Regions from separate parts of the Psychrobacillus sp. FSL W7-1493 genome, predicted to be linked through region 4. Evidence: riboswitches for the same ligand, from Rfam matches in the RefSeq annotation. Region 4 holds a riboswitch; each other region holds the start of a gene.

Region 1 (2,204 bases), 880 kb from region 4:
CTGACCAGCCATGCTCATCGTCACCAATTAGTTTTCTTCCTGAATCAGCAGATAAGGTAGTTTTTCCAGTACCTGAAAGACCAAAGAACAATGTTACATCGCCTTTTTCTCCAACGTTAGCTGAGCAATGCATTGGTAAAATATTTTGTTCAGGCAATAAATAGTTCATAATAGAGAATATAGACTTTTTCATTTCTCCTGCGTATTCCGTACCACCGATTAAAACGATGCGTTTTTCCATGGATACGATGATGAACGTTTCTGAATTAGTTCCATCAACAGCCGGATTTGCTTTGAAGTTCGGTGCACTAATTACAGTGAAGTCTGCTTTATGAGATAACAATTCTTCTTCAGAAGGACGAATGAATAACTGATGAGCAAAAAGGTTGTGCCAAGCATATTCGTTGATAACTTGAATGCTTAAACGTGAATCCTTGTCTGCTCCAGCGTATCCTTTAAAGACGAATAGTTCATTTTTTTCCTTTAAATAGTTCATAACTTTTGAATATAATGCTTCAAAGTGCGAAGATGAGATAGGTTGGTTTACAGATCCCCAATCGATTTTGTCTTTTGAGATAGGTTCATCAACAATATACTTGTCTTTTGGAGAACGTCCTGTATATTTGCCCGTCTCTGCTTTAACAGCTCCAGTGGAAGTTAGTACTGCTTCTCCTCTTGACGTAGCTTTTTCCACTAATTGTGGTACTGATAATTGCAGGCTAATGTTGTTACCAGCTAACAATTCGTTCAGTTCGCTCACAGTATCGATTGAATTCATATAGTATTACCATCCTTTATTAAAGTTTTTAGCTCTTCACGGAAACATCATAAAGAGGATTTTTCGTTGATATGTGAAATAGTATAACACATTAAACTAAATAGTCTACACTAATTAAAGCTCAAAAAATGATTTTTTTTTGTAATTGTGAATAAATAACAAATTTACCTGTTGACTTATTTTGCTAATATACGTATGATGGTGAATTGAACGGATACTCTTATTCCGAGCGTGTGGAGGGGTTCAGGCCCTATGAAACCCGGCAACCTGTAATTGTACTTAAGTTACAAAGGTGCCAAACCTGATACAAGGTGAAATTCCTTGATTGATAAGAGTGAAAGGTGTTTATGATATTAATCCCTTTCCTCATGTAACTACGTGAGTGAGAGGTTTTTTTATATTACATCGCCCTAAATCCTTGTGTGCCAAGTCCGAAACGGCTTCAAGTTTACTATAGGCTTGACATGGGAATGAGTACCGTATCAATTCCTGAGAGAAATCTCGCAGGACATAGGAGGGAATTTTTTGACACAAAGACGATTATTTACATCGGAATCGGTAACAGAAGGTCATCCAGATAAAATTTGTGACCAAATATCAGATGCTATCTTAGATGCGATTTTAACGGAAGATCCAAACGCTCGTGTAGCTTGTGAAACAACAGTTACTACAGGTTTGGTTTTAGTTGCTGGAGAAATCACAACCTCTACTTATGTAGACATTCCAAAAGTAGTGCGAGCTACTATTCAAGAAATTGGATATACGCGAGCTAAATATGGTTTTGACTCAGAAACGTCAGCAGTTCTTACAGCTATCGATGAGCAATCGGTTGATATCGCTATGGGAGTTGACCAAGCACTAGAAGCTCGAGAAGGTTCGATGTCTGATTCTGATATTGAAGCAATCGGAGCTGGGGACCAAGGTTTAATGTTTGGCTATGCTTGTAATGAAACACCAGAGCTTATGCCACTTCCAATTAGCCTAGCCCACAAACTAGCTCGCCGATTAGCTGAGGTTCGTAAAGATGAAACATTAGATTACTTACGACCAGATGGTAAAACACAAGTAACAGTAGAATATGACGAAAATAACAATCCAGTTCATATCGATACGATTGTTATTTCCACACAGCATCATCCGGAAGTAACGTTAGAACAAATTCAAAGAGATTTAAAAGAGCATGTGATTAAACCAGTAGTTCCTACTAATTTAATAACAGACGAAACAAAGTACTTTATCAACCCGACTGGTCGCTTTGTTATCGGTGGTCCACAAGGGGATGCAGGTTTGACAGGTCGTAAAATTATCGTAGATACTTACGGTGGGTATGCTCGTCATGGAGGAGGAGCTTTCTCTGGTAAGGATCCAACAAAAGTAGACCGTTCTGCAGCTTATGCAGCTCGTTATGTGGCAAAGAATATTGTTG
Region 2 (2,204 bases), 1.3 Mb from region 4:
CTCATCGTCAAATTCTAAAAATAAACCATCCACATTTAATCCACCGAATATAGTTTCTGAAACTAACTCATAGCTTCCGCTTGTGATATAAGTGGATCGGAAATTTCCCCGACAAATATGCATGGTCACTAGCATATCAGCTGGTCTTTTAGAAATAGACTCATTAATAGCCATTGCAGAAAGGGATAAGGCTTGCTCAAGCGATAACCCCCTGTCCTTTAAGGAAACGAGGCCTTCCTCGGAAAAGGAGGTAGCCCATGAAGTATCATCAATTTGAAGATAACGACAGCCCTCATCGTAAATTGCTTGAATAAAGCCTTGATAAGCTGTGATTAAGTCAGAAAATAATTCCTCATCATTGTTGTAAACCCCTTCCTCAAAGGCTGCTCGATAATAAAGCATGTTCGGACTAGGGATAGTAAATTTTACAACAGCATCCCCAGCTGCTTCTTTTAAAAACTTGAAATGCTCAATCATGTAGTGGGTACTAAAGCCAATTTTTCCTGTCACCTTAATACCATGAGCTTTTGTTTGCACCCCTTTAAAGGAGAGTCCTTGATCGGTTTCATAAAATTCCACGCCATCAAGTCCGCTTAAAAAATCGAAATGCCACCATTTTCGACGAAACTCTCCGTCTGTAACTGAAAGTAGTCCAGCTTCCTTCTGTTTTTCTACGAGTTTAATAATTTCTTCATTTTCAATTTGAGTGAGTTGTTCTAAGGATATCTCTTTTTGTTCAAATTGAGCCCTTGCTTGCTTTAAACGTTCCGGTCTCAGGAAGCTTCCCACATGATCTGCTTTGAAAGGTGCTTTTACAAGTAATTGATTTGTCATATTAAATTCCTACCTTCTATTTATATTATGTTGCTAGTAATCCTGACTATAAAATCAAATAAAAAGAGGGCTCGCTTCATAAGAAGAGAGCCCTCAATATATATTGAAGTCATTCTTCTTATCTTCAAGACTTAATGTCTATTGGATTTAGCACCACACCTAAAAGGCTGGTTGCTGAGACATCATAGGGCCAATCCCTCCGTCTCTCTTGATAAGAAATAAAATATTAAATTGTCTAAATATAATAAAAATAAGTTTAACATGGGTTTTAAACTATTTCAAGGGTTACCTTACTTAGGGATAGCTACCCAGTGACCGTTAGAAACCTCTACAAGCTCAGAATTCTTTAATTGATACTTGTCAGTAACATTAGACTCTTCCATGAGCACACGCTTTTTCTTGGCCTCTACTTTTGGGTCAGGGATTGGGATGGCTGCTAAGAGAGACTTAGTGTACGGGTGCTGTGGATTAGTATAAAGCTCCTCACTTTCTGCTAGCTCTACAATTTTTCCAGAATACATGACAGCAACACGATCACTTATATGTTTTACCATGGACAGGTCATGTGCGATAAATAAGTATGTCAGGCCTAGTCTGTGCTGTAAATCCTCCAGGAGCTCTACAATCTGTGCTTGTATAGAAACATCTAAAGCCGATAGAGGTTCGTCACAGACGATAAAATCTGGCTCAACCGCAAGTGCACGAGCGATACCTATACGTTGTCGCTGTCCTCCAGAAAACTCATGTGGATAACGTAATGCATGCGAGGGGTCTAAGCCTACCAATACTAGTAATTCCTCTACTCGTTTCTTTCTTTCCTCTGCATTTTTGCTTAGACGATGAATATCTAACGCCTGCCCAATAATGTCTAGTACCTTTAATCGAGGATTTAAGGAAGAATAAGGGTCCTGGAAGATGATCTGCATATGCCGACGCATCGTTTTGAGCTCATTTTTACTTAAACGATTAATGGCCATCCCTTGATATAGCACATCTCCATCTGTAGGCTCGTGTAATCGAAGAATCGCTCGACCGGTTGTAGATTTACCTGAGCCCGATTCTCCTACAAGACCAAGAGTTTCTCCGGGCTTTATAAAGAAGCTAATATCGTCGACCGCTTTTAAGACATTCCCGCGACTTACTTGAAAATGCTGTTTTAAAGATTTAACTTCTAGCAGCGGCTTTCCATTTTCTAATCCAATAGAACGAAGAGGAGGTTTCTTCGGCTTTTTCTTCTCGTCTAAACGAGGCAAGGCATTTAATAGTTTTTTCGTATAGTCATGCTTTGGGTTAGCAAAAATTTCTTCAGTAGTTCCTGTTTCAACGATTTCTCCATTTTTCATCACTGCTACCCGGTCACACATTCCAGC
Region 3 (2,204 bases), on a different contig from region 4:
TGTAAGAAGGAAGCCATTAAAAATAGGAAGCCAGCTATTAAAATTGGCCCTGCTCCATCTGCTGTCCAGACAGAGGCTCCTAAAAATATGAGATAAAAAAATAAAACTCCTATCAACAAATAATCCGTTAAAAGTGTAACGCAGATTAATATAAGCAATCCTGCCAGTCCGACCGGCCAGTGTAATGCAAGTAAAACCCCGATGATGGAAGCAGTGCCTTTCCCACCTTTAAATTTTGTGAAAACTGGAAAGTTGTGTCCTAAAATAACCGCGGCACCAGCTAGATAAAGAAGTAGATCCAGCTCTGATGAACTAAACAAGCTCCACTGCTCAGAAAGTACACGTACGCCAATAATCATAATGGCACCCTTTAATATATCTATGACTCCCACTAAAACACCATACTTCCAACCAAGTACGATAGTAGCATTGGATGCTCCGGAATTATTTAGGCCTTCTTTTTTTATATTAACTCCACTCATCCATTGAGCGAGTTTAGATCCATGTAGCGAACCAATAATGTAGCCTGTTAGGAGAATGCTAACAATCCAAACAACCATTCTATGACACCCCTTATAAAATTATTCTATCTATTATATTAAACGATTAAAAAAAGAAGAAGTTTCAGAATTTTTATAAAATTACTTGACATCTAAATATATGGAGACTTATACTGTGTAACAAGATGGAATACTAATCAAATACTCTTATCAAGAGTGACTGAGGGAATAGGCCCTAAGAAGTCCGGCAACCACCAAGTTCTATAACTTGGAAAGGTGCTAAATCCTACAAATTCTTTAATAGAATTTGGAAGATAAGAGGAGGAACATGTCATCAATTTGACCCCTCTTCTTAATTGGAGAGGGGTTTTTATAGTTGTCAGTTCTATAATCCTCTCTGGCCTCCAGCATCCATCTAATCTACTAAATCGGAGGAATTCAAATGACTAATCTTCAAAAAGAAACACTTCTATTACACGGTGGACAAACGCCTGATCCAGTGACAGGATCTAGAGCAGTACCGATTTACAAAACAACCTCATATGTATTTCAAAACACAGAGCATGCACAAAATCTATTTGCCTTGAAAGAGACTGGTAATATCTATTCCAGAATCACAAACCCAACCGTAGATGTTTTTGAACAAAGAATTGCATTACTGGAAGGAGGAACAGCAGCAGTAGCACTTTCCTCAGGAGCAGCAGCCATTGCATTTTCTATTTTGAACATTGCTGGAGCTGGAGATGAAATTATAGCTGCTGAAAACTTATACGGAGGAACTTTTAATCTATTTGCACATACACTCCCACGTTATGGGATTACAGTAAAATTCGTAGATTCCTCTGATCCAGAAAATTTCCGTAAAGCTGTTACAGAGAAAACGAAAGGGTTCTTTGCAGAAATCATTGGAAATCCAAGCTTAAATGTTCTAGACGTAGAAGCTGTTTCAAAAATTTCCAATGAAGTAGGAGTTCCATTATTAGTAGATAACACATTTGCTACACCTTTTGGTTCAAATCCTATAGAGTATGGAGCTAACATTGTTATACATTCTGCAACGAAGTGGATTGGAGGACATGGGACAACAATTGGTGGTGTAGTAGTAGATGGAGGGAATTTCAATTGGAACTCCGATAAATTTCCGGGATTTACAGAGCCTGATGTTACTTATCATGGGCTACGTTATGGAATCGACGTACCAAATGTAGCATTTGCAATTAAGCTAAGAGTTCAGTTGCTTCGGGATTTTGGTCCTACTCTTAGCCCAGAGGCAGCATTTTCCTTTCTTCAAGGACTAGAAACACTTCACTTAAGAGTGCCAAAACATAACGAAAATGCACAGAAGATTGCAGAGTACTTAAATGCAAATGAGGAAGTGTCATGGGTTAACTACTTAGGGCTTGAAAACCATCCAACGCACGAGCTGGCTAAAAAGTATTTAAAAAATGGCTTCGGTTCTATTCTGACATTTGGAGTGAAGGGAGGCAGAGAAGCAGGTAGACAAATTATTGATAATATTGAAATTTGGTCTCATGTTGCTAATGTAGGAGACGCAAAATCCTTAATTATCCACCCAGCTTCTACTACTCACCAACAGCTTACTCCCGAGGATTTAGTAAAATCAGGTGTTACAGAGGATCTAATCCGCTTGTCTGTTGGCTTGGAGGCAGTTGAAGACTTACAAAATGCACTCGAAAAAGTACT
Region 4 (2,204 bases):
GAAGCTTCATCAACACAAGTTATGTGGGGGAAAACGGAATTAAAAAAAGGTCAGATTGGTAAAGTAACACTTTACGCAGATGTGGCAACATATAAGGCGGATGGCTCTAGAGGAAAAGTGTTACCAGCAGGTGGAGAGTATCGTGTCTATACATTCCGTACAGATATATACGGAGGAGAATACGGTCTAGGGGACGGATTGTTTGTCAATATGTACAGTGCTTTAAAGTATGAAACGCCTTCTAAAGCAAAACTTGCATTATTAGTAGATTCTTCTACAAAAGTTATGTGGGGAAAAACGGAACTTAAAGCAGGTCAAATCGGAAAGGTTACAATCCTTAAGGAAACTACTTTATTTAAAGTAATTAATAGTGTTGATGGTGGCGAACCTGGTCTTGAACCTATCCGACAATTAATGCCTAACGAAGAATTCCGAGTGTATTCAGCTAAACAACCACTTGATGGATATGTTCCCATGTATGGTCTAGGTGGTGGGTATTATATTGTACAAAACAATACCATGTTAAATGGAGTTACTGTAAAGTATGAAACTCCATCTAGAGCAAAACTTGCATTACTGAATTAAAATAGTCACCGAAGGGGCTTTAGTAAAAAAATGCACATAAAAAGTGAGCTTGGAGATACATTTCCAGCTCACTTTTTATATGAATTTTAAATCACCCCTTACCTTTAACATAACCATGAAAATAAAGCGTAAAGCTAAATGTAAACCTTTTAAATGCTCCCATCTTAGTATTTCCACATAAATCACTTTTGTATAATTATTTATATAATATTCTATTTGAATTTTTCTAAACAATTATAAAAATATAAAAATATCTATTGACTTCAATAGAGCAGTGTAGTAAATTCTTTCTATAGTAAAAACGAAAAACTTAATAGATTATTATCTCTTATCAAGAGTAGCTGAGGGACTGGCCCGTTGAAGCTCGGCAACCATCTATACTAAAAAAGTATAGAAAGGTGCTAAATCCTGCAAAACATTTTGTTTTGGAAGATAAGAGAGGACAATACATATTTGTGTGCCTCTCTTTCTTTTGAAAGAGAGGCTTTTATATTTATTCGTTTTTATTAATACATATTCAGGAGGAATTACAATGAAAAAATTTAGCTTAGTGTTATCAGGAGTTTTATTAACAGGGTTGCTCTCGGCTTGTGGTGATGATGCTACATCAGGACCATTAGATGAAAATAAATTAGTTGTTGGCGTTACGTCAGGTCCACATGAACAAGTTACTGAGGTTGTTGCTGAAATTGCAGCACGTGATGGACTAGAAATTGAGATTAAGGCTTTTTCAGATTTCATACTTCCAAACACTGCCCTTGATGAAGGAAGCTTGGACGCAAACAGTTATCAAACTCTACCTTTTCTTGACTCATTTAACGAAAATAATGATACAGAGCTAGTACCAGTCGCTGAGACTATTTTACTTCCAATGGGCGTTTATTCTGAAAAGTATACATCCTTCGATGAACTGCCAGATGGAGCTACCTTTGGACTACCGAATGATCCAACACAAGGTGCACGAGCTTTAGACATATTAGAAGTAAATGGTTTTATCAAAGTGAAAGAAGGTAAAAAAGGAAATGCTTCTATTCATGACATTGAAGAAAACCCTAAAAACCTTGAATTCGTTGAATTAGAGGCAGCGCAAATAGTAAAACAGCTTAGTGAGGTCGATGCTGCAGCAATCAATTCCAATTATGCTTTAGAAGCTGGTATTAACCCTGGAGAAGAATCAATTTTGTTAGAGTCAGCTGATTCCCCATACGTTAACCATATTGTTGTTCGTAAGGAAAACGAAAATGATCCTGCCATCCAAAAATTCATTAAAGCATACCATTCCGACGAAGTTAGAGAATTTATTGAAGAAGAATTCCAAGGCTCCGCACTAGCAGGTTGGTAAATTAGAAAAGCGTAGGCGCCTATCTCTAATCGACAGGCAAATGGGAAAATGCGAGGAGGCAGGTCCACAGCCACCGGAGTATTTTCCCATTTGACCCCGAGGGGCAAGGCGCCGAAGCTAGACATCAAGAAAAGCACAGGCGCCTATCCCTGCCCCGACAGGCAAATGGGAAAATGCGAGGAGGCAGATCCACAGCCACCGGAGTATTTTCCCATTTGACCCCGAGGGGCAAGGCGCCGAAGCTAGACATCAAGAAAAACGTAGGCGTATAGCTCTG

The links. A riboswitch is a leader RNA that binds a small molecule or an ion and turns the genes downstream of it on or off. The one in region 4 is predicted to bind S-adenosylmethionine.
Region 1: it holds a riboswitch for S-adenosylmethionine, as region 4 does, so the genes downstream of both, metK (methionine adenosyltransferase) here and MKX96_RS11170 (MetQ/NlpA family ABC transporter substrate-binding protein) in region 4, are expected to answer to the same signal.
Region 2: it holds a riboswitch for S-adenosylmethionine, as region 4 does, so the genes downstream of both, MKX96_RS17240 (5-methyltetrahydropteroyltriglutamate--homocysteine S-methyltransferase) here and MKX96_RS11170 (MetQ/NlpA family ABC transporter substrate-binding protein) in region 4, are expected to answer to the same signal.
Region 3: it holds a riboswitch for S-adenosylmethionine, as region 4 does, so the genes downstream of both, MKX96_RS18270 (O-acetylhomoserine aminocarboxypropyltransferase/cysteine synthase family protein) here and MKX96_RS11170 (MetQ/NlpA family ABC transporter substrate-binding protein) in region 4, are expected to answer to the same signal.

Annotation. Positions count from the first base shown of each region.
Region 1 is NZ_JBBOSB010000001.1:1,315,812-1,318,015, forward strand. Features, by position in the region: gene pckA (phosphoenolpyruvate carboxykinase (ATP)) at 1-778, opposite strand, end outside; SAM riboswitch class I at 996-1,113, shown strand; gene metK (methionine adenosyltransferase) at 1,304-2,204, shown strand, end outside.
Region 2 is NZ_JBBOSB010000001.1:3,485,081-3,487,284, reverse strand. Features, by position in the region: gene MKX96_RS17240 (5-methyltetrahydropteroyltriglutamate--homocysteine S-methyltransferase) at 1-834, opposite strand, end outside; SAM riboswitch class I at 950-1,052, opposite strand; gene MKX96_RS17235 (ABC transporter ATP-binding protein) at 1,125-2,204, opposite strand, start outside.
Region 3 is NZ_JBBOSB010000002.1:154,828-157,031, forward strand. Features, by position in the region: gene MKX96_RS18265 (glycerol-3-phosphate acyltransferase) at 1-560, opposite strand, end outside; SAM riboswitch class I at 705-821, shown strand; gene MKX96_RS18270 (O-acetylhomoserine aminocarboxypropyltransferase/cysteine synthase family protein) at 943-2,204, shown strand, end outside.
Region 4 is NZ_JBBOSB010000001.1:2,199,778-2,201,981, forward strand. Features, by position in the region: gene MKX96_RS11165 (hypothetical protein) at 1-585, shown strand, start outside; SAM riboswitch class I at 911-1,024, shown strand; gene MKX96_RS11170 (MetQ/NlpA family ABC transporter substrate-binding protein) at 1,118-1,927, shown strand.